3 regions of the Kitasatospora sp. NPDC059088 genome follow, and region 1 is predicted to be linked to each of the others. Evidence: riboswitches for the same ligand, from Rfam matches in the RefSeq annotation. Region 1 holds a riboswitch; each other region holds the start of a gene.
The links. Region 1 has a riboswitch for cyclic di-AMP ahead of ACFWXO_RS37545 (NlpC/P60 family protein). Riboswitches for the same ligand answer to the same signal wherever they lie in the genome.
Positions count from the first base shown of each region.

Region 2: linked by a shared signal. The riboswitch ahead of ACFWXO_RS42640 (transglycosylase family protein) and the one ahead of ACFWXO_RS37545 (NlpC/P60 family protein) in region 1 are both predicted to bind cyclic di-AMP.
Region 3: linked by a shared signal. The riboswitch ahead of ACFWXO_RS26885 (peptidoglycan DD-metalloendopeptidase family protein) and the one ahead of ACFWXO_RS37545 (NlpC/P60 family protein) in region 1 are both predicted to bind cyclic di-AMP.

Region 1 is NZ_JBHYGR010000134.1:9,785-17,415, reverse strand. It holds gene ACFWXO_RS37560 (glycosyltransferase 87 family protein) at 1-177, shown strand, start outside; gene ACFWXO_RS37555 (hypothetical protein) at 195-1,349, opposite strand; gene ACFWXO_RS37550 (NlpC/P60 family protein) at 1,394-2,440, opposite strand; gene ACFWXO_RS37545 (NlpC/P60 family protein) at 2,667-3,782, opposite strand; cyclic di-AMP (ydaO/yuaA leader) riboswitch at 3,793-3,948, opposite strand; gene ACFWXO_RS37540 (NlpC/P60 family protein) at 4,288-5,322, opposite strand; gene ACFWXO_RS37535 (NYN domain-containing protein) at 5,544-6,845, opposite strand; gene ACFWXO_RS37530 (hypothetical protein) at 7,135-7,398, opposite strand; gene ACFWXO_RS37525 (rhomboid family intramembrane serine protease) at 7,627-7,631, shown strand, end outside.
Region 2 is NZ_JBHYGR010000199.1:258-7,888, forward strand. It holds gene ACFWXO_RS42625 (MazG family protein) at 1-917, shown strand, start outside; gene ACFWXO_RS42630 (SDR family NAD(P)-dependent oxidoreductase) at 937-1,362, opposite strand; gene ACFWXO_RS42635 (cytochrome P450) at 1,665-2,966, shown strand; cyclic di-AMP (ydaO/yuaA leader) riboswitch at 3,176-3,346, shown strand; gene ACFWXO_RS42640 (transglycosylase family protein) at 3,348-4,130, shown strand; gene eno (phosphopyruvate hydratase) at 4,411-5,697, shown strand; gene ACFWXO_RS42650 (septum formation initiator family protein) at 5,861-6,343, shown strand; partial or broken gene ACFWXO_RS42655 (DUF501 domain-containing protein) at 6,315-6,851, shown strand; gene ACFWXO_RS42660 (exopolyphosphatase) at 7,001-7,631, shown strand, end outside.
Region 3 is NZ_JBHYGR010000067.1:33,928-41,558, forward strand. It holds gene ACFWXO_RS26880 (DUF2470 domain-containing protein) at 134-859, shown strand; gene ACFWXO_RS26885 (peptidoglycan DD-metalloendopeptidase family protein) at 1,120-2,085, opposite strand; cyclic di-AMP (ydaO/yuaA leader) riboswitch at 2,088-2,270, opposite strand; gene ACFWXO_RS26890 (MFS transporter) at 2,583-4,124, shown strand; gene purB (adenylosuccinate lyase) at 4,132-5,562, opposite strand; partial or broken gene infB (translation initiation factor IF-2) at 5,445-7,631, shown strand, end outside.

The DNA of each region.
Region 1 (7,631 bases):
GCCGTGCTCTCCGGCATCCGGCTCTGGCGCTCCACTCGCGCCTCGACGGCCCTGGCGCCCACCGTGGTCCTGGCCGAGCCCCCGGCCCTGCCGGCTTCCTCCGGGTACCCGGTCCGCCCGGGCATCGCCTACGAGCAGGACCTGCTGGACGGCATCGACCACCCGGCCGGGCGGTAAGCGGCAGGGGGCCTTCGCTAGCCCTTCAAGGCCTCGACCTCGGCCCGCCAGAGCCCGGTGAACTCGGCCAGTCCGAGGCCCAGTTCGGACCGTAGCAGCCGGTCCGTCCGGTGCGTCCGCTCCTCGCCCGCCCCGTCGGCCGCGCCGACCGCCCGGTAGAAGGCGACCAGCCGCTGCGTCCCGTACCGGCGGGCGATCAGCTCGCAGGCCAGCCAGGACTGCTCGTAGGCCTGGGCGATGCCGTCGGCGCCCACGGTGAAGTCCGCATCGGCGGGCAGCGCGGCGGGCAGCTTCCCGGCGGCGACGTCCCGGGCCAGCTCGGGGGCGATCTGCTGCGGGCGCCGGCCGGAGTCCCGGTAGGCCGTCCAGTCGGCGACGCCCTCGGAGAGCCACAGCGGGGTCCAGGCCCGGGTGTCGGCCCGGGTCGCAACGTGGGTGGTCTCGTGGGTGACGACCACCTGGCGGCCGAAGTCGCTGAGCTTCGCGAAGGCCTCGGGGTTGATCACCACCCGGTCCGCCGGGGTGTGCCGGGGGGCGCCGGGGGCGGCCACGGTGACCGCCGCCATGCCCGTCCAGCCCGCCGGGTCGGCCTCCAGCAGCCGGGCGAACTGCGGCTCGGTGGCGGGCAGTTCCAGCAGCAGCCGGCCGGGCCAGGCGTCGCCCCAGACCGCGCTGACGGCCGGCACCGCCTTGTCCCCCACCGGGACCAGCCCGGCCGGGTCGGGCCCGTCGGCCAGGCCGAGCACCAGGCAGCGGGCTCCGGCGGCGGTGCGGACCGGGCCGAGGTCCCACGGCGCCGGGGGCCCACCGGCGCCCTCCTCGCGCTCGACCCGCCAGCCGCCCCGGTCCCGGACCAGCTCGATCCGGCGCGGGTACACCACCGGGTACTCGTCGTACCCGGCGATCCGCAGCGCCAGCTCGACGGACGCGCCCTGCCGCTCCGGCCCGGCGGGCGGTGAGAGCACCAGGTTCCGGTACACCGCCTCGGCCCCGGTCAGCCCCGACCGGGCGGGCAGCGAGCGTGCCCGCGCCGCCAGCAGCGCGGCGACCTCGGCCTGCCGGTCGACGGCCCGCCCGCCCGGCGGCGGCGGGGCCACCGGGGGCAGCGACAGCTGGGCCAGTCCGCCGGCCGCCAGCAGCAACGCACCGCGCCGGGACAGCACCCGGCGCACGGGGTCTATCGGGTGGGGGCCGTCCGGCCCGGAGGGCGTCGCGCTCAGAGCCGGACCACTCCCGAGACCGGCATCGCGTTGACGCTCTCGTACCGGACCTTGGCACCGGGGTACGGGGCGTGCACCATCACGCCGCCGCCGGCGTACATCCCGACGTGGTGCATGTCCCGGTAGAAGATCACCAGGTCTCCCGGCCGCGCTTCGGAGAGGCTGATCCGCTGCCCGGCGTACGCCTGGGCCTGCGAGGTCCGCGGCAGGGTCACTCCGGCCTGCCGCCAGCTGTAGTACATCAGACCGGAACAGTCGAAGGCACGCGGCCCGGTGGATCCGTAGACGTAGGGCGAGCCGACCATCCGCACCGCGGCGGCCAGCGCGGCCGCCCCGCGCTCGGAGGCGGCCGGGGCGTTGCCGAGGTCCAGCCGGTCGGTACCGCGGGTGGCGCGCTGCTCGGCCTCCCGGGCGTCCTGGGCGACCATCCGGTTCCGCTCGACGGCGCCCAGGCTGTTGAGCAGCTTCTGCGCCTTGGCGAGGCGCTGCTGGATCTGCTGCTTGTTCTCGGCGAGCGAGCGGCGGGCCTCGTCCAGTTCGGCGAGCTTGGCGGCGGTCTCGGTGCGCCGCTGGTCGAGCCGGCGCTGACGGGTGACCAGCTCGTGCAGGGTCTCCTGCTGGCGCTCGGCGGCCTGGCCGAGGGTGCGGGCGCGGGTGAGGTAGGCCTCCGGGTCGCTGGAGAGCATCAGCTGGGCGGTCTGGGTCATCCCGCCGCCCCGGTACTCGGCCCCGGCGACCGTGGCGAGGTCCCCGCGCAGCTCGTTGAGCTGCTCCTGGGCGGCGGCGACCTCGCCCTGGAGGATCGTGGTCTCGCCCAGAAGCCGCTTCTGCGCCTCCTGCGCGGCGTTGTACTTCTCCGAGGCCTGTTCGGCCTCGTCGTACAGCTGCTCGACCTGGGCCTTGACGTCCTTGCGGTCGGGCGCGTCCGGCGCCCCGGGGGCGGCCTGGGCGCTGCCGGCGGTCGCCACGCCCAGGGCCGTGGTGGCGGCCGCGGTCAGTACCAGCGCACGGGCGAGCAGTTGGGAACGACGGTGCACGGGCATGCGGCAACGGCTCCAGTCCTGCGGCGCGGCCCCGCGGCCGCGCCCCGGTGGGCGGCCGTCGAGCGGGAGTCCGGTGGCAGACGTTAGCGAGTCCGGGCAAGTGAGTCCAAACCCCTACCGACCCGAATATTTGACCCCTAATCGGACACCAGGTCGAGCCGCCGGAAAAGCCGCAGGCCCGGCCCTCCGTGACGGAGGACCGGGCCCGTGAACGCGTGGCCGGGGATCAGACCCGCACGATGGAGGCCAGCGGCATGTTGGAGACGGCCTCGTAGCGCACCGACGCACCCGGCTTGGGAGCGTGCAGCACCTGGCCGTTGCCCGCGTAGATGCCGACGTGGTGGGCGTCGCCGTAGAAGATCAGCATGTCGCCGGGCTGGGCCTGGGAGATGTCCGAGCCGATCCGGGTGCCGGCGCCGGCCTGCTCCTGCGAGGTGCGCGGCAGCGACACCCCGGCCTGGTTGAACGCCCAGACCATCAGGCCGGAGCAGTCGAAGGAGCTGGGGCCGGTGGCGCCCCAGACGTACGGGCTGCCGACCTTGGTGGCGGCGGCGGCCAGCGCGGCGGCACCGTGCGAACTGCCCGGGGCGATCTTGACCGGCGCGGCGGTGGAGCCCGAGCCGAGGTCGCTGCGGCTGCTGTCGCGCGAGGCGCGGTCCGGGGCGGCGGCCTTCGCGGCGGCGTCCGCCTTGGCCTTGGCGTCGGCGGCGGCCTTGTCCTCGGCCGCCTTGATCGCCTGGCGCTCCTGCTCGGTCAGCGTGTTGAGCAGGTCCTGGGCGGCCTTGAGCTTGTTCTGGACCTCGTCCTTGGAGGCCTTCAGCTGCTGGGTCGTGGACTCCAGCTCGCCGAGCTTGCCCTGGGCCTCGGTGCGGTCCTGGTCCAGCTTGCGCTGCTGGTCCTGGAGCTGCTTGAGCTGGTTCTTCTGGGTGCTGCCCGCCTGGTTCAGCGCGCCGGCCTGGTTGAGGAAGTTGTCCGGGCTGGAGGAGAACATCAGCTGGACCGTCGGGGATATGCCCCCGTTGCGGTACTGCTCGCCGGCGATCTCGGCCAGGCCGCCCTGGAGGTCGGTCACCTGGGCCTGCTGGCGGGCCACCTGGTCCTGGAGGCCGGAGACCTGCTTCTCCAGCTCCTGCTGCTTCTCCTGCGCGGCGTTGTACTTCTCGGTCGCCTGCTCGGCCTGCTCGTTGAGCTGGTCGACCTGCTCCTTGACCTGGTCCTTGGTCGGCTGCGGGTCGGCGTGCGCGCCGGACTGCGCGGAGAGCGCGACGGCGGCGGCGGCGAAACCGGTCAGGATCGAGACGCGGGTACGGCTGGCGGGCTTGGGACGACGATGGGACGCCACGAAGGCGGACTCCTTCTTCCTACGCCGCCTACCGGGTGAGCTGACGGGTTCGGGCCGGAAGCATGCCCTACGACGCCTCACCGGCCTCACCTACGGCCGACCTGGCGCCGATTCACCCCGGAGGAACGTGTGGTTCCCCGGCTCCGCTCCACAGCGCCCCCGACTACTGGGCTCCCCTGTCGGGCAGTCGCTTCGACCTGCCCCGCTGTTTCGCGAACTCGGCGGTAACCACCGCCGCCACCCAGGCTGGGTGATCGACTGTGCGGTGGTTCGGAGCACGACCCTAGTAACTGAACCGTGATCCGTTCAAATCCTTGTCAGAAAAAAGACGGAAGATTACCCATGTTCTTTTGTGAAAATGACTGATGGTGATCACCGGCGCACGCAAAGCTGATCGACTCTCACCCTCCGGCCCGCCCGGTCCGCAAACCCGGAGCGCCACCCCCGACCGGAGGTGGCGCGGATCACAGGGCCGGAACCGGCCCCTCGGGGAGGTACCGGAGCGTCAGATCCGGCGGATCGTGTTGATCGACATCGCGTCGGCCTTCATCACCTTCACCACGTCACCGGTGTGCGGCGCGTGGACCACCATGCCGTTGCCGATGTACATCCCGACGTGGTGCATGTCGCCGCCGTAGATCACCAGGTCACCCGGCTGGGCGGTGGCCAGCGTCACGGCGGTCCCGATGTGGCCCTGCTCCTGCGAGGTGCGCGGCAGCGAGACGCCGGCCTGGCCGTACGCCCAGACCATCAGGCCCGAGCAGTCGAAGGTGGAGGGCCCGGTGGCGCCCCACACGTACGGCGAACCCTGCTTGCTCATCGCCTTGGCCACCGCCACGGCGGCGTAGCCGCTGGCCGGCGGCAGGTTGCTGAGGTCGACCCGGTCGGCGCCGCGGGAGGCGCGGTCGTCCTGCTGCTGCTGGGCCCGGAGCGCGGCCCGGTCGGCGGCGCTGAGCGAGTTCAGCAGGTCCTGGGCGGTCTTCAACTTGGTGTTGACGTCCGCCTTGGCCTGGTTGAGGTCCTTGGTGGTGGAGTCCAGGGAGGCGAGCACGGCGGCCGCCTCGGCCTTCTCCTGGTCCAGCCGGCGCTGCTGGTCGAGCAGGCCCTTGAGCGCCTCGGTCTGGGTGGTGCTGGCCTGCTGGACGCTCGACGCCTTGTCCAGGTAGCCGGACGGGTCGGAGGAGAGCATCAGCTGGACGGACGGGTCGATGCCGCCGGTGCGGTACTGCTCGCCCGCGACCTGGGCCAGGCCCACCTGGAGCTGGCTCATCTGGTCCTGGCTGCGGGCCACCTGGTCCTGGAGCTGGTCGGCCTGCTTGCGGAGCTGGTCGGAGCGCTCCTTGGCGCCGTTGTACTTCTCGGCCGCCTGCTCCTGCTCCTGCTGGAGCTGGTCGATCTGCGCCTTGACGTCACTCTTGTTCGGCTGCGGCGCGGCATGCGCGGCGACCTGGGCGGAGAGGGCGACCGCGGTCGCAGCAGCAGCGGTGAGCACGGAGACCCGCGCGCGGCTCGGCTGCTTGGGACGGCGGTGGGAGGCCAAGGGACCGGCTCCTTCTTCCATCGGACTCACCTGATCAGGTGAGATTCCGGAAAATAGGTTTGACGCCAGACCCTAGTGAAGATCTACCCGTTTTGCCACTCCCCCGAAGGCGTGAACTCCGGTTCCCCCACTGACTTCACCGGATCCGCACACCCGCACGGAAGCCCCACTGACCTGCCGTCACAGCCCCCGTCCCGACTCCGACCCGGCTCGGGGCCGGCTCAGGGCCGGGCCAACCGGTTCAGCAGCAGCACCGAGGCCACCGGGCGCGCACCCGCCTTCCGCACGCCCTCCGCGACCTCCCGGTCGGTGGAGACCACCACCACCGGACGGCCCTGCGGCTCGGCCCGGACCAGACGGCGGATCAGCTCGTCCGCGGTCTCGCCGGTCCGGCTGAACCGTACCCGCACCCCGCGCGGCGGCGCCATGATGACCGGTACGTCCAGGTCCTGCCCGTCGAACACACAGGTGACCTCCGCCTGGGTGCGCTGGGCCAGCATCGCCAGCCCGCCCAGCAGCCGGATCCGCTGCTGCTCCAGCGGCAGCGCCGGGTACCCGGTCTTGGTCACGTTGTAGCCGTCCACCACCAGGTGCACCTGGGGGATCGCCAGCAACTGGTCCAGCAGCGCCGGGTCGTCCTCGGCCAGGCCGCGCCGGGCCACGTCGTGCGGCGAGGCCGACCCCGGCACCACCGCCTCCACCAGGTCCGCCGGGCGGAGCTGGGAGACCGGCAGCGCCAGCTCCCGCTGGAGGCCCTGCGCCGACTGCAGCACGGTGTCCAGCAGCAGCCGCAGCCGCATGTCCTCGACGCTGCGGCCCTCCCGGGCCGAGCGGCGGCCCTGCTCGACCGCGGTCTCCAGTTCGGAAACCCGGTGCCGCAGCCGCCGCGCCTCGGACTCGGCCGCGCTGCGCTCCCCGGTGGCCTGCGCCCGCGCCGCCTCCAGCTCCCCGGTCACCCGCCGGGTCTCGGCCTGCGCCCGCCGGGTGTCGCTCTCCAGCGACCGCACCTTCTTGCGCAGCGACTCGGCCTCCCGCCGGACGCCCTCGAACTCCGCGCGCTGGCGGTCCAGGTCCGCCCGCGCCGCGGCCCGCACCTCGGCCAGCTCGGCCTGGAGCTTCTCCACCTGCCGGGCGGCCTCCGCCGCCGCGTCCTCGGCGCCGGCCCGCTCGGCCTCCTCGCCCGCCTCGGCGACCAGTCGGCTCCAGCCGGGCGAGCGCACCAGGTAGGCGGCGGCCGCGACGTCCATCGGATCGGCGGCGCCGGGGACGGTGCCCGACTCCAGCGCCTTCACCAGGTCCGGCTGGCCCAGCCGCAGCCGCTCCGCTATCCGCACCCGGAAGGCCGGCTCGGACTCCAGCGCCGCCGCCAGCGCGGTGGCCGCGTACTTGGCCCGCCGCGCGGGGGTGAACTTGACGTACTGACGCAGGCTCTGCGGCAGCTCCCCGGGCGGCAGCCCGCCCAGCGCGTCCGAGGCCAGCCCGACCACCCGCCGGCGCACCCCTTCGGGCAGCGGCCGGTCCAGCTTCTCGGGCGCCCGCTCGGCACCCGCGCCGGCCGGGGCCCCGCCGGCGTCCCCCGGGAGGTCGGTCTCGGACCGGACCGGCCCGGTGGCCGGCTCCGGTGCCGGCGCAGCGGGCTGAAGCCCCTGCGCTTCGCCGGGCTCCCTCGCTGCGTCCACCACGTCCTCGGCTCCGATCCTGGTCCAGCGGGTGCGGCCGCGGCCGCCCCTGTCGTCACGCTCCGTGCGTCTTGTCTGTATTGTCCCGTGCGGTGGACGGCGGTGTCGCGCACCGCCCACCGCACCGGAGGGGTCAGCCCTGCGTGGTGGGGGCCTCCGCGGCCTCGGCACCCGGACGGGCCACCAGCTCGACCTGGTCCACCGCGTTGCACCAGCGGCAGCGCACGGACTCCACGGTCTCGCTGTGCACCTCGGTCTCCTCGACCCGGGATTCGCCGGCCAGGTCGAAGTGCAGGAACTCGGTGACCCGCGCGGAGCGGGTCACGTCGAAGCGGGTGAGGTTGCCGCACAGCGTGCAGCGCCAGCGCGTCTCGGCGGTCGGAGCGGGGACGGTCATCGGGGGTCCTCTCGGCTGGTCCCTGGGCGGGCCGGGCGCTCCCCCGGAGCCCCGGCGTCGGCGGCGGGAGGCGGGAATGCCCGCCCCAAGCCTATTGCCTGGGGCAACCACGAGGACCACCGGTCAGCTGAGATGACCGGAGTCCGTCCCGCCCCGCCGGACGGACCAGTAGTCCACCTGCCGTAAACCGCCGTGTCACCTGCCGCGCCCGGAGGGATGCTTGGCCGCATGGC
Region 2 (7,631 bases), on a different contig from region 1:
GGCGGGTGCTGGTCGGGGACGAGGGGCACCCGCAGGTGCCGGCGGTGCGGCAGGCCGGGGTGGCGGTGGAGGTGGCGCCGGCCGGGTCGGCGCCGGCGCTGGCGCGGCTGCTGACCGGGCAGCCCGCCGGGGCGGGGGCGACGGTGTGGCTGGGCGGCCCGGACGGGGACCCGGGACTGACGGACGCGCTGGCCCGGCTCGCGGTGGAGCACGCCGGGGAGGTGCCGGAGATCGAGGTGCTGCCCGGCTCGTACGACCTGCCGGGGGCGCGGCTGCTGGACCTCGCCTCGGTGATGGACCGGCTGCGCTCGCCGGGCGGCTGCCCGTGGGACGCCGAGCAGACCCACGAGAGCCTGGTGAAGTACCTGGTCGAGGAGGCCTACGAGCTGGTCGAGGCGATCGAGGAGGGGGACCGGGACGCGCTGCGCGAGGAGCTGGGCGACGTGCTGTTCCAGGTGTTCTTCCACGCCCGGGTCGCGGAGGAGCACCCGACCGATCCGTTCACGATCGACGACGTGGCCGGGGACATGGTCGAGAAGCTGCTGTACCGGCACCCGCACGTGTTCGGGGACGTCGAGGTGGCGGGCGCCGACGAGGCGGAGGCGAACTGGGAGCAGTTGAAGGCGGCCGAGAAGGCGGACCGGGAGTCCGTCCTGGACGGCGTGCCGGCCGGGCTGCCGGCGCTGGCGTACGCGGCGAAGCTGGTGTCCCGGGTGCGCCGGGCGGGCTTCGCGGGGGTGCCGGACGAGCCGTACGAGCTGCCGCGCGAGCTGACCGCCGAGTCGGCGGGCCGGCTGCTGCTGGCGGTGGCGCAGCGGGCGCACGACGCCGGGGTGGACGTGGACGCGGCGCTGCGCTCGGCCGCGCGCGGCTACCGGGACGCGGTGCGCGCGGCCGAGGGGCTCCGGCCGGAGTAGACCTCGGTGGCGGGGCGGCTCAGGCCGCCGTCGCCGTGCGCTCGGTGGCGCACCGCTGCGGCGGGACGAGCTCGCCGATCGCCTCGCCGATCAGGACGACCAGTTCGGCGAGGCGCTCCAGGTCGAGGTGGGCGGGCAGGTCGGCGAGGGAGACGATCCGCTCGCCCCTCGGCCCCGCCACGCAGAAGAGGTCGATCGGACCGAAGTGCTTCTCGGCGGTGTCGACCAGCGCGGCGACGTCGCTGGGCCGGCGGATGTCGCCGGAGACGCCGACCACGGGGCAGCCCGGCCGGTCGAGTTCGGAGGCGAGGTCCTCGGCGATGCCGACGTGGGTGTCGGCGATCAGCATCCCGGCGGTGCCGGCCGCGGTGAACCGGCGGGCGAGGTCGGCCCCCGAACCGCCCGCGAGTACCGCGATGACGACGACTGCTCCGCTGACCGTCATTGGTCCAGCTCCTCCCTGCGGGCGACACCGCACCGGCGCCCGCGCGTACTTCGGAGGATCGTAGGCAGGTCCTGACCCTCCGCAACAGGGATTACCCCTCAGGTGACCAGGCTCACGCCTGCCGCCCGGCCAAGAGCTGGCCAAGGCCCGTCCACGCACCGTCCACGGGCCGTCCACGGAGTGTCGGCGTTCCGCTCGCGCGCCGGTCACGGACGGTTCGCGCGGCGGTGGCCTCCGGCCGGCCGCAGGGGCGCGTGCGCCGGTGGTCCGGGCCCCTCCGGTCCAGCGGTTACGGTCGACCCATGCCAGCTCAGCCCGAGGGCGCCCAGCCCGCCGCCCAGTCCGACCCGCAGCTCTTCACCTGGGAGTTCGCCGCCGACCCGTACCCCGCCTACGCCTGGCTGCGCGAGCACGCCCCGGTGCACCGCACCACGCTGCCGAGCGGGGTGGAGGCCTGGCTGGTGACGCGCTACGCGGACGCCCGGCAGGCGCTCGCGGACGGCCGGCTCTCGAAGAACCCGGCGCACCACAGCGGGCAGGCGCACCGCACCGGCCGGGTGGGCATCCCGGGGGAGCGGCAGGCGGACCTGATGACCCACCTGCTGAACATCGACCCGCCGGACCACACCCGGCTGCGCCGCCTGGTGTCGAAGGCGTTCACGCCGCGCCGGGTGGCGGAGTTCGAGCCGCGGGTGCAGCAGCTCACCGACCGGCTGATCGACGGCTTCGCGCAGCGCGGTTCGGCGGACCTGATCCACGAGTTCGCGTTCCCGCTCCCCATCTACGCGATCTGCGACATGCTCGGCGTTCCCTCCGAGGACCAGGACGACTTCCGGGACTGGGCCGGAATGATGATCCGGCACGGGGGCGGCCAACGCGGCGGCGTGGGGCGGGCGGTGAAGCGGATGCGGGCGTACCTGCTGGAGCTGATCCACCGCAAGCGGGCGGACCTCGGGGACGACCTGATCTCCGGCCTGATCCGGGCGAGCGACCACGGCGAGCACCTGACCGAGAACGAGGCCGCCGCGATGGCCTTCATCCTCCTCTTCGCCGGGTTCGAGACGACGGTGAACCTGATCGGCAACGGGACGTACGCGCTGCTGCGCAATCCCGGGCAGCGGGCCCTGCTGCAGGAGTCGGTGGCCCGCGGCGAGACCGCGCTGCTGGAGACCGGGATCGAGGAACTCCTGCGCTACGACGGGCCGGTGGAGCTGGCGACCTGGCGGTTCGCGACCGCTCCGCTGACCATCGGCGGGGTGGAGATCCCGGTCGGGGACCCGGTGCTGGTGGTGCTGGCGGCGGCGGACCGCGATCCGGCCAGGTTCTCCGACGAGAACACCCTCGACCTGGCCCGGAGCGACAACCCGCACCTGGGGTTCGGGCACGGCATCCACTACTGCATCGGAGCCCCGCTGGCCCGGCTGGAGGGGCGGTCCGCGCTGGCCACGCTGCTTTCCCGGCTGCCGGATCTGCGGCTGGCCGAAAGCCCGGAGAATCTGCGCTGGCGGGGTGGCCTGATCATGCGTGGATTGCGCGAACTTCCGGTCGAATTCAGTCCGGAGCCCCGGTCGCCGCACAGTCGTCCTGAGGCCACGACACGCTGACGAAGCATCCGGAACCGGCCACCGGCGGTGGTATGAACGCTCATCAAACCGGACAAAGCCCCGCCGTTGGTAGGCGATCGAACACGGGCCGTAATTCTTGTGTGATGTCGGTGATATGAGCTTGTGATTCGTCTGAGGATCTGTCTAGTCTCCGTGGAGTTCGCAGCTGCGGACCTCGTGCGCGGACGCCGAATCCTGCCCGCCGCGCCACGGGAAACCGACCAGAACCCTGGGCAGGGGCGGGGGAACCAGGTTTGTTGCCGTTCCTCCACGGCTCGGGGTGAAGCCGCCCGCGCGGAATCGATTCCGCAGACGGCGGCCGGGCCACCTCCCGGTCCGAACCCGACAGCTCACCTCGCAGGCGTGCGGAGAGGGACCTTCATGCTGTTCGTTGGAACCGGCCGTCATCGCCGTCGCACCCAGGCCGAGAAGGCCATCGCCGTCGCCGGTGTGGCCGGCGTCGGACTCGCACTGCCGCTCCTCTCCGCCACCGGCGCCTCCGCCGCCCCGGCCTCCGTCTGGGACTCCGTCGCCCAGTGCGAGAGCGGCGGCAACTGGAGCATCAACACCGGCAACGGCTTCTCCGGCGGCCTCCAGTTCACCCCCAGCACCTGGAAGGCGTACGGCGGCACCGCGTACGCGGCGCAGGCCAACCAGGCCAGCAAGGGGCAGCAGATCGCCGTCGCCGAGAAGGTCCTCGCCTCGCAGGGCCCCGGCGCCTGGCCGGTCTGCTCCCAGAAGGCGGGCCTGAGCAAGGGCGGCGCCCCGGCCGAGGTGGACACCTCCTCGGACGCCAAGCCGCAGAAGCAGCAGGCCCAGAAGCAGGCACCCAAGCAGCAGGCCCCCAAGGCCGCCGCCAAGCCCGCCCAGCCCAAGCCGGTCCAGCAGTACGCGCCGAAGCACGCCGCGCCGAAGCAGGCCGAGCAGCCCGCCGCCCCGTCGGCGCAGCAGTACGCCCCCAAGCACGCCGCCCCGCGGGCCGCGCAGGCCCCGGCCGCCACGACCGGCCACGACTACACCGTCCGGGACGGTGACACCCTGTCGGGCATCGCCACCGCCCAGGGCGTGTCCGGCGGCTGGCAGGCGCTCTACGACGGCAACCGCACCACGGTCGGCGGCAACCCGGACATGATCGTGCCCGGCCAGGTCCTGCACCTGGGCTGAGCCGGACCGTTCCACGGCGAACGACACGCTGGACACGTAGGGGGCCGCGCCCGGCGGCCCCCTACGTCCGCGTTCGCCCGCCCCGATGGACGCCCCGGTGGGACGCACCGGGACGAGCAGGTGAACTACCGGTGGGTAGCCGGGCCACACGGTGAGACGCAGCCCGGGCCGAGGTGGCCCCGGGAGCCCGGGCGGTTAGGCTCTGGTCGTAACGACTCCGCAATCGTCCGGCCGACAGCACCACCCGCAGCCGGACCCTGCTTCCGCAAGGAGATGCTTCGTGCCGTCCATCGATGTCGTCGTAGCCCGTGAAATCCTCGACTCCCGCGGCAACCCCACGGTCGAGGTCGAGGTCGGCCTCGACGACGGCAGCACGGGTCGTGCCGCTGTTCCGTCGGGTGCCTCGACCGGCGCCTTCGAGGCGCTCGAACTGCGCGACGGCGACAAGAACCGCTACTTCGGCAAGGGCGTGGAGAAGGCCGTCCTGGCCGTCATCGAGCAGATCGGCCCGGAGCTGGTCGGCTACGACGCCACCGAGCAGCGCCTGATCGACCAGGCCATGCTCGACCTGGACGCCACCCCGGACAAGTCCTCGCTCGGCGCCAACGCCATCCTGGGCGTCTCGCTGGCCGTCGCGCACGCCGCCTCCGAGGCCAGCGACCTGCCGCTGTTCCGCTACCTGGGCGGCCCGAACGCCCACGTCCTGCCGGTCCCGATGATGAACATCCTCAACGGCGGCTCGCACGCGGACTCCAACGTCGACATCCAGGAGTTCATGATCGCTCCGATCGGCGCGGAGTCCTTCTCCGAGGCCGTCCGCTGGGGCGTCGAGGTCTACCACACCCTCAAGGGCGTGCTGAAGGAGCGCGGCCTGTCCACCGGCCTCGGCGACGAGGGCGGCTTCGCGCCGAACCTGGACAGCAACCGCGAGGCCCTGGACCTCATCACCGAGGCCATCCAGAAGGCCGGCTACGTGCCCGGCCGCGACATCGCGCTGGCCCTGGACGTCGCCGCCTCCGAGTTCTTCCAGGACGGCGCCTACCAGTTCGAGGGCAAGGCCCTGTCGGCCGCCGAGCTCATCGAGTACTACGCCGAGCTGGTCGCCTCCTACCCGCTGGTCTCCATCGAGGACCCGCTGGACGAGTCGGACTGGGACGGCTGGAAGGCCATGACCGTCAAGCTGGGCGACAAGGTCCAGCTGGTCGGCGACGACCTGTTCGTCACCAACCCGGCCCGCCTGGCCAAGGGCATCGAGACCGGCACCGCCAACGCGCTGCTGGTGAAGGTGAACCAGATCGGCTCGCTGACCGAGACCCTGGACGCCGTCGAGCTGGCCCAGCGCAACGGCTACCGCTGCATGATGTCGCACCGCTCCGGCGAGACCGAGGACGTCACCATCGCCGACCTGGCCGTCGCCACCAACTGCGGCCAGATCAAGACCGGTGCCCCGGCCCGCTCCGAGCGCGTCGCCAAGTACAACCAGCTGCTGCGCATCGAGGAGATCCTCGACGACGCCGCCGAGTACGCCGGCCGCGGCGCCTTCCCGCGGTTCAAGCACGAGGGCTGAGCGCGCCCGGGCCGGGCGGCGTCCGGCCCTGATCCCGGGGGCCCGCGGCCCCCGGTAGCGCACGCCTGACCGGTGCCCCGCCGCTCACCCCGTAGGGTGGACGGCGGGGCACCGTCGCGACCAGGAGGGGATACGGGAGATGGCTGGCTGGAGGATCCCGGGCTTGGCGGCCCGGCCTCGGTTCACGAGCCGGGCGACCGTCCTCGTCCTGGTGCTCTGCTCGCTGGTGGCGATCCTGGCCTACCCCACGCGGCAGTTCATCTCCCAGCGCGCCGAGATCTCCGCCCAGCGGGCGAAGGCCGACCACGCGCGCCAGCAGGTCGACCAGCTGCGCCGGGACAAGGCGCGCTGGCAGGACCCGGAGTACGTCAAGGCGCAGGCCCGCGCCCGGCTGCACTACGCGGTGCCGGGGGAGACCCCGTACATCGCGGTGGACCCGGCCGGGCCGGCCGCCCGGCCCTCCGCGCCGGCCGGTTCGGCCACCGCCGCCGCCGACGCGGCCGCCGGCCCGGCGAAGGCCGACAAGCCCTGGTACACCAGCATCTGGGACTCGGTGGACGCCGCCGACACCGTCGCGCTGGCCCCCGCCGCACCCCGTCCGCTCCCCCCGTCCTCCGTTGGAGACCCCACCCCCCATGACCACTGAGAACCACCCCGCCGTCTCCGACGCCGACGTCGCGGCCATCGCCGCCCAGCTCGGCCGGGTGCCGCGCGGCCTGCGCGGTGTGGCGCACCGCTGCCCCTGCGGCAACCCCGACGTCGTGGAGACGGCCCCCCGGCTGCCGGACGGCACGCCGTTCCCGACGCTGTACTACCTGACCTGCCCCAAGGCCGCCTCGCTGATCGGCACCCTGGAGGCGGAGGGCGTGATGAAGGACCAGACGGCCCGGCTCGCCGAGGACCCGGAGCTGGCCGCCGCCTACCAGAAGGCGCACGAGGACTACATCGCCCGGCGCGACGCGATCGAGGTGCTGGAGGGCTTCCCGAGCGCCGGCGGCATGCCGGACCGGGTGAAGTGCCTGCACGTGCTGGTCGGCCACTCGCTGGCGGCCGGAGAGGGCGTCAACCCGCTCGGCGACGAGGCGATCGGCATGCTGGAGGACTGGTGGGCCAAGGGCCCGTGCGTCTCCCCGGCGGAGGTCGAGGCGGCCGGTGACCGGGTGCTGCGCAACCGCGCCAAGGACCAGGACCACGAGGCCGTGATCGCGGCCAAGCAGCAGAAGACCGCCGAGCGGGCCGCGAAGAAGCGCGCCGCCGAGGACGGCACGGCGGGGCAGGACGCGACGGCGGAGCAGGAGTCCGAGTGAGCACGACCCGTGTGGCCGCGATCGACTGCGGCACCAACTCGATCCGGCTGCTGGTCGCCGACCTGGACCCGGAGACCGGCGAGATCACCGACCTCGACCGCCGCATGATCATCAACCGGCTGGGCCAGGGCGTGGACCGCACCGGCCGGCTGCACCCGGACGCGCTGGAGCGCACCTTCGCCGCCTGCCGCGAGTACCGGGAGGTCATCGCGGGCTTCGGCGTCGGCCCGGAGCGCACCCGCTTCGTCGCCACCAGCGCCTCCCGGGACGCCGAGAACAGCGACGAGTACGTCAAGGGCGTGCGCGACATCCTGGGCGTCGAGCCGGAGGTGGTGAGCGGCGAGGAGGAGGCGCACCTGTCCTTCGTCGGCGCCACCAAGGAGCTGGCCGGCGGGCCCTTCCCCGCCCCCTACCTGGTCTTCGACCTGGGCGGCGGCTCCACCGAGTTCGTGCTCGGCGGGGCGCGGGTCCAGGCGGCGCGCTCGGTGGACATCGGCTGCGTGCGGCTGACCGAGCGGCACTTCGACGGCGCGGAACTGCCCTCGCCGGAGCAGATCGCGCAGGCCCGGGCGCACGTGCGGGCCGAGCTGGACAAGGCCGAGGAGGTCGTCCCGCTGACCGGTGCGG
Region 3 (7,631 bases), on a different contig from region 1:
CCCCCCACCACCACCTTCCCGGCCACATCGGCGCATCCCCGCCCCGCCACGCCGCCGCACCACCGCCCGCCCACTTGCCACACCTCCAGGGGGATATTAGGTTAGCCTCACCTAACCAACAGGAGGTCCGTTCATGAGCATCACCGCCGGTGACGCCGAGGTGCCCGAGCCCACCACCGCCGAGCGGGTCCGCAGCCTGCTCAGCGCGACCTCCTCGCTCACCGTCCGCGCCCTCGGCGAGCACCACGACCTGGACACCCCGGTCTCCGTCCACGGCTCCCGGCTGCGCCTGCGCGCCCCGCTGGACGCCCCGCTCGTCGCGGCCCTCGCCGGCGCCACCGCCACCGACGGCCTGGCCGTCGTGCTCGACGTCACCGACGTCTCCCCCGTGGCGGTCCGCGACCGCATCCGCGGCCGGCTCACCCTGGCCGGCCGGCTGCACCTGGCCCACCTCGCCGACGACGGCCTCAGCGTCCACCTGCGGGTCGACGTCGCCCACGCCGTCCTCGCCACCCCGTACGGCACCGGCGCGCTCACCGCCGCCGACCTCTCCCTCGCCGCCCCCGACCCGCTGGCCCGTCACGAGGCCGCCCTGCTCACCCACCTGGCCGACGACCACGCCGACGCCCTCGACCTGCTCACCCGGCTGCTCGACCCGGCACTGCTCACCCACGGCCCGGCCGTCCGCCCGCTCGCCCTGGACCGCCACGGCCTGGTACTGCGCCTGGACCACTCGCACGGCCACCGCGACGTCCGCCTGGTCTTCCCCGAACCCGCCCGCGACACCGAGGACTTCGGCCACCGGATGCACGACCTGATGGCCGCCGCCGAACACGGCCTCCCGGCCCGCCGCCCCTGACCGCCGCCGCAGTCTGCGCAGTCAGCGCGAATACGAGACGTACCCGTGGACCACGACGACCGAGCGGAGAACGGCAGCGGCCGGCCCGGCCGTACGAGAGGTTGTCCCGTACGGCCGGGCCGGCCTTGGGCGTGTCCCGCGCCCAGGTCCACCGGTGCGGCGATCACCCGGTCGAGCGGTCACCCGACATGACCATCCCGGGCGTCGATTCGCCCCGCACCAGCGGTGGTTCACACGTTCCTGCGGAAGGCCCCGGAGGGTCAGAGCGCGACGCCGTGCGCCCGCAGGTAGGCGACCGGGTCGATGTCCGAGCCGTACTCGGAACCGGTACGGATCTCGAAGTGCAGGTGCGGGCCGGTCACGTTGCCGGTCGCACCGGAGAGGCCGAGCTGCTGGCCGGCGGTGACGGTCTGACCGACGCTCACGCCGATCGAGGACAGGTGCGCGTACTGGGCGTACTTGCCGTCGGCGAGCTTGATCTCGACCTCGTTGCCGTAGGCGCCGTCGCTGCCGGCCTTCACCACGACACCGTTGGCGACGGCGCGCAGCGGGGTGCCGGTGGAGGCGACGAAGTCCTGGCCGGTGTGGTGGCCGGAGGCCCACATCGAGCCGGCCACGCCGTAGGCCTCGCCCAGCACGGGGTTGGCGAGCGGGGCGACGTAGCCGGAGGTGGCGGCGACCGGGGCCGCGGTCACGGCCTGGGCCGGGGCGGCGGTCTGAACCTGGGTCTGCACCTGGGCGCCGGGCTTGGCGGCCTCGGTCCGGACCTGCACCTGGGAGTCCGCGGCAGCGGAGGTGTCCTGGGTGACCGGCGCGGCGGACTTCGCCGGAGCGGCCGGCTTGGCCGGGGCGGCGGGCTTCGCCGGAGCGGCGGCGTGACCGGCGAGGGCCAGCTGCTGACCGGGGAAGATCAGGTTCGGGTCGGCGCCGACCACCGAGCGGTTCTGCTCGTACAGCGCGTGCCAGCCGCCCTCGACGTTCTTGGCGTCGGCGATCTTCGACAGGGTGTCACCGCTGACGACGCGGTAGCTCTGCTGGGCGGCCGGGGCGGCAGCCGGAGCGGCGGCCCCGGAAGCGGCCGGGGCGGTGGTGGCCGCCGGGGCGGTGTGCGCCTGGGCGCTCATCGCGGTCACGAGCGGCAGGACGAACGAGGCCCCGGTGACGGCGGTGGCGATGCCGATGCGGGCGGCACGGGGCAGGGCGATACGACGAGCCTGTGCAGGCATGGAATTTTCCTCTCCGACGCCTGCGAGGTGAGCTGTCGGGTTCGGGCTGGAGTTGCCCGGCCGCATGTGCGGCTTCACCCCAAGCCGGCCCTGGTGGTCCGCGCCCGAAAAGGCGCGAACTCCGGTCCGGCGACTTACCTGTGGGTCCCCCGCTCCTGCCGTACAGAGTTCGGTGCGAGCCACCGGGCAGCGGCAGGACTCGGCGTTCCACCCGGTGGATCCGTCCGGACTGGCCGGGCGGTCGCTGAACTAAAACTCATCCGTTCGGGTGAAGCAATGTCGATCTCTTGAATCGGCAACAACCCCCGCGGCCCCGTCACCCTCCGAATGATCCCTTGCACGCTCCGTGCACGATCCATTCACCCGGCGCCACTGATCCACCACCCTGCGCCGCCGGGACCACCCCCGTGCGACCGTCCGTTCACGCACCGCCACCGACCGACACACCACCCGGTGACCCTTGTCACGTACGCCCCGGCGGGCGCAGGATTCGGCCCGTGGCCACCTCTCAAGCCGGCACTCTGCGCCTGGGCACCGCGCAGGGCCGCTGGGTACTCCTCGCGACAGTGCTCGGCTCCAGCATGGCGATGCTCGACGGCACCGTCGTCAACGTCGCCCTGCCCCGGATCGGCGCCGACCTCGGCGCCTCCCTCGCCTCCCTGCAATGGACCCTGAACGCCTATCTGCTCACCCTGGCCGGCCTGATCCTGCTCGGCGGCGCCCTCGGCGACCGCTACGGACGGCGCCGGGTCTTCCTGATCGGCGTGGTCTGGTTCGCCGTCGCCTCCGCGGCCTGCGCCGCGGCCCCGACCATCCACGTGCTGATCGCCGCCCGCGCCGTCCAGGGCATCGGCGGTGCGCTGCTCACCCCGGGCTCGCTGGCCATGCTCCAGGCGGTCTTCCACCCGGACGACCGCTCGGCGGCGGTCGGCCTCTGGTCCGGCCTGGGCGGGGTGTCGGCGGCCGTCGGCCCCTTCCTCGGCGGCTGGCTGGTGGACGGCCCGGGCTGGCGCTGGATCTTCCTGCTGAACCTGCCGCTGGCCGCCGCCGTGATCGCGGTGACCTCCCGTTACGTCCCGGAGAGCCGGGACGAGTCCGCCGCCGGCCGCTTCGACGTGCCCGGCGCCCTGCTCGCCGCCCTCGCGCTCGGCGCCGTCACCTACGCGCTCACCGCCGCCGGGGAGGGACTGTCCCCCGCCGTCTGGGTCACCGGTGCGATCGGCCTGCTGCTGGCCGCCGCCTTCGTGGCCGTCGAGCGGCGCACGCCCGACCCGATGCTGCCGCTCGGCCTGTTCTCCTCCCGGCTCTTCACCGCCGTGAACCTGGTCACCCTCTGCGTCTACGCGGCGTTCAGCGGGGTCTTCTTCCTGCTGGTGGTGCAGCTGCAGATCGTCTCGGGCTTCTCCCCGCTGGTCTCCGGCTTCGCCCTGGTGCCGATCACGGTGCTGATGCTGACCCTGTCCGCGCGCGCCGGACGGCTCGGCAAGCGGATCGGCCCGCGCGTCCCGCTCACCGTCGGCCCGCTGCTGTGCGCCGCCGGGGTGCTGCTGATGCTGCGCACCGGCCCCGGCTCCTCCTACTGGGCGGACGTGCTGCCCGCGGTCGCGGTGATGGGCTCCGGGATGACGCTGCTGGTCGCCCCGCTGACCGCCACCGTGCTGGCCGCCGTCGAGGTGCGGCACGCGGGCATCGCCAGCGGCGTCAACAACGCCGCCGCCCGCGCGGCGGGCCTGCTCGCGGTCGCCGCCCTGCCGGCCCTGGCCGGACTGAGCGGCGACGCCTACCGGGTGCCCTCCGCGGTGGACTCCGCCTTCCACACCGCGATGCTGATCTGCGCGGGGCTGCTGGCCGCCGGCGGGCTGATCGCCTTCGCCACCGTCCGGGGCAATGTGCTGGCGCCGGAGGAGGAGCACCCGGTGGCCGAGCCGAACTGCGACTGGCCCTGCGCCACCACCACCCCGCCGCTCGACCCGGGCCGCCCCCGGACGCGCGAGGGCCCCGCCACCGGAACGGCGGCAGGGCCCTCGTCAGAGAACTGACTCCTCGTCAGAGGATGTCGCCGGGGGCGTACTTGGCCGCCTCCGGGTAGGCCGCCGCGACGGCCTCCACCTGTCGGACGACCTCGGCGACCTGCGCCCCGGCCGCACCGGTGAAGGACAGCCGGTCGGCGAGCAGCGCGTCCAGCCCGGCCCGGTCCAGCGGGATCCGCTCGTCGGCGGCGAGGCGGTCCAGCAGCTCGTTCTCCCGGGCGCCGGCGCGCATCGCCAGCGCCGAGGCGACGGCGTGCTCCTTGATGACCTCGTGGCCGGTCTCCCGGCCGACGCCCGCGCGCACCGCGCCCATCAGCACCTTGGTGGTGGCCAGGAACGGCAGGTAGCGGTCCAGCTCGGCCTCGATCACGGCCGGGAAGGCGCCGAACTCGTCCAGGACGGTGAGGAAGGTCTCCAGCAGGCCGTCGAAGGCGAAGAAGGCGTCCGGCAGCGCGACCCGGCGCACCACGGAGCAGGAGACGTCGCCCTCGTTCCACTGGTCGCCGGCCAGCTCGCCGGTCATCGACGCGTAACCGCGCAGGATGACCGCCAGGCCGTTGACGCGCTCGCAGGAGCGGGTGTTCATCTTGTGCGGCATCGCGGAGGAGCCGACCTGGCCCTCCTTGAAGCCCTCCGTGACCAGCTCGTGGCCGGCCATCAGGCGGATGGTCTTGGCCAGGCTGGACGGCGCGGCGGCCAGCTGGACGAGGGCGGTGAGCACCTCGAAGTCCAGCGAGCGCGGGTAGACCTGGCCGACGCTGGTCAGCACGTGGTCGAAGCCGAGGTGGCCGGCGACCCGGCGCTCCAGCTCGGCCAGCTTCTCGGTGTCGCCGCCGAGCAGGTCCAGCATGTCCTGGGCGGTGCCGACCGGGCCCTTGATCCCGCGCAGCGGGTAGCGGGCGATCAGCTCCTCCAGACGGCGGAAGGCGACCAGCAGCTCGTCGGTGATCGACGCGAAGCGCTTGCCCAGGGTGGTGGCCTGCGCGGCCACGTTGTGCGAACGGCCGGCCATGACCAGCTCGGAGTGCTGGGCGGACAGCTTGGCCAGGCGCACCAGGACGGCGACCGTACGGTCCCGGACGTGCTCCAGGGACTGGCGGATCTGCAGCTGCTCGACGTTCTCGGTCAGGTCCCGGGACGTCATGCCCTTGTGGATCTGCTCGTGGCCGGCGAGCTCGCTGAACTCCTCGATCCGGGCCTTCACGTCGTGGCGGGTGACCCGCTCACGGGCGGCGATCGAGCCGAGGTCGACCTGGTCGACCACCCGCTCGTAGTCGGCGACGGCATTCGCGGGCACCTCGACACCGAGGTCCTGCTGGGCCTTCAGGACGGCGAGCCACAGGTGGCGCTCGAGGACCACCTTGTGCTCGGGGGACCACAGCTGGGCCAGGGTCGCCGAGGCGTACCGGGAGGCCAGGACATTGGGGATCTGGGGCTTCGCGCTCACGCTTCGCAAGCCTAACAGCCGAGGTCACGCCGAACGTCGGCGGATGGCGCGAGGCCGCACCGACCCGGCCGGCGGGCCCGGCCGGCGGGGCCGCCCCCGCGGCTCCGGCCGCCCCGGCCGCCTCGCGTCCGGGTGCGCCGACTCCGGGCCCGCGCCCGGCCGCGCGTCCCGCCGCTCCGGCGGCCCCGGCCGCGCCCGCGGCCGAGTTCTCCTCGCCGGCTCCGGCCGGTGCCGACGCCCCGCGTCCGGCCACCCAGGCCCCGCGGCCGAGCGGCCAGGGCCAGGCCTCCGGCGGTGCCCGTCCGGGCCCGCGTCCGGCCGGCCCGCGTCCGGGCAACAACCCGTTCACCTCGGGCAGCGCGACCGGCATGGCGCGCCCCGGCGACCGCCGTCCGGGCGCGCCGGGTGCCCGTCCGGGTGCTCCGGGTGCGCAGGGCGGCGACCGTCCGCGTCCCGGTGGCGACCGTCCGCGTCCGGCCGGTGCTCCCGGTGCCGACCGTGGCGCCCCGCGTCCCGGTGGCGACCGTCCGCGTCCGGCCGGTGCTCCCGGTGCCGACCGTGGCGCCCCGCGTCCCGGTGGCGACCGTCCGCGTCCCGCCGGTGCCCCGGGTGCCGGTGCGCCGCGTCCCGGTGGCGCTCCGCGCCCCGACGGCATGCCGCGTCCGGCCGGTCCGCGCCCCGGCGCCCCGTCCCCGTCCGGCATGCCGCGTCCGAACCCGGGCATGATGCCGCAGCGTCCGGCTCCGGGCCCGCGTCCGGGCCCCGGCGGCCGTGGCCCCGGTGGCCCCGGCGGCCGTCCGGGTGGTCCGGGTGGCGCCGGTGGCGCCCGTCCGGGCTTCCAGGGTCGTCCGGCCGGTCCGGGCTCGCGTCCGGCCGGTGGCGGCGGCTTCGGCGGTCCGCGTCCGGGTGGCGGCGCCCCTGGTGGCGGCGGCGGCTTCGGCCCCCGTCCCGGCGGCTTCGGCGGTCGTCCCGGTGGCCCGGGTGCCCGTGGTGGCACGCAGGGTGCCTTCGGTCGTGGCCCGGGCGGTCGCCCGGCTCGCGGTCGCAAGTCGAAGCGGGCGAAGCGCCAGGAGTACGAGGCCATGCAGGCCCCGTCCGTCGGCGGTGTGATGCTGCCTCGCGGCAACGGCCAGACCGTTCGCCTGTCGAGCGGCGCCTCGCTGATGGACTTCGCGGAGAAGATCAACGCCAACCCGGCCGCGCTCGTCTCCGTCATGTTCAACCTCGGTGAGATGGTCACCGCGACCCAGTCGGTCTCCGACGCGACCCTCGAGCTGCTGGCCGGCGAGATGGGCTTCCAGCTGGAGATCGTCAGCCGGGACGACGAGGACCGCGAGCTGCTGGAGTCGTTCGACATCGACTTCGGTGCGAACGAGGGCGACGAGGACCAGCTGGCCCCGCGCCCGCCGGTCGTCACCGTCATGGGTCACGTCGACCACGGTAAGACCCGACTGCTGGACGCGATCCGCAAGTCCAACGTGGTGGCCGGCGAGGCCGGTGGCATCACCCAGCACATCGGTGCCTACCAGGTGGCGACGATCGTGAACGGCGAAGAGCGCCCGATCACCTTCCTCGACACCCCGGGTCACGAGGCGTTCTCCGCCATGCGTGCCCGTGGTGCCAAGTCCACCGACATCGCGATCCTGGTGGTCGCGGCCAACGACGGTGTCATGCCGCAGACGGTCGAGGCGCTCAACCACGCCAAGGCCGCCGGTGTGCCGATCGTGGTCGCGGTCAACAAGATCGACGTCGAGGGCGCCGACCCGACCAAGGTCCGCGGCCAGCTGACCGAGTTCGGTCTGGTGGCGGAGGAGTACGGCGGCGACACCATGTTCGTCGACATCTCCGCGCGCCAGGGTCTGAACATCGACCAGCTGCTGGAGGCCGTGGTCCTGACCGCGGACGCCTCGCTCGACCTGCGGGCCAACCCGGAGCAGGACGCGCAGGGTATTGCGATCGAAGCCCACCTGGACAAGGGCCGCGGCGCCATGGCGACCGTCCTGGTCCAGCGCGGTACCCTCCGCGTCGGTGACTCGATCGTCGTGGGCGACGCCTACGGCCGCGTCCGC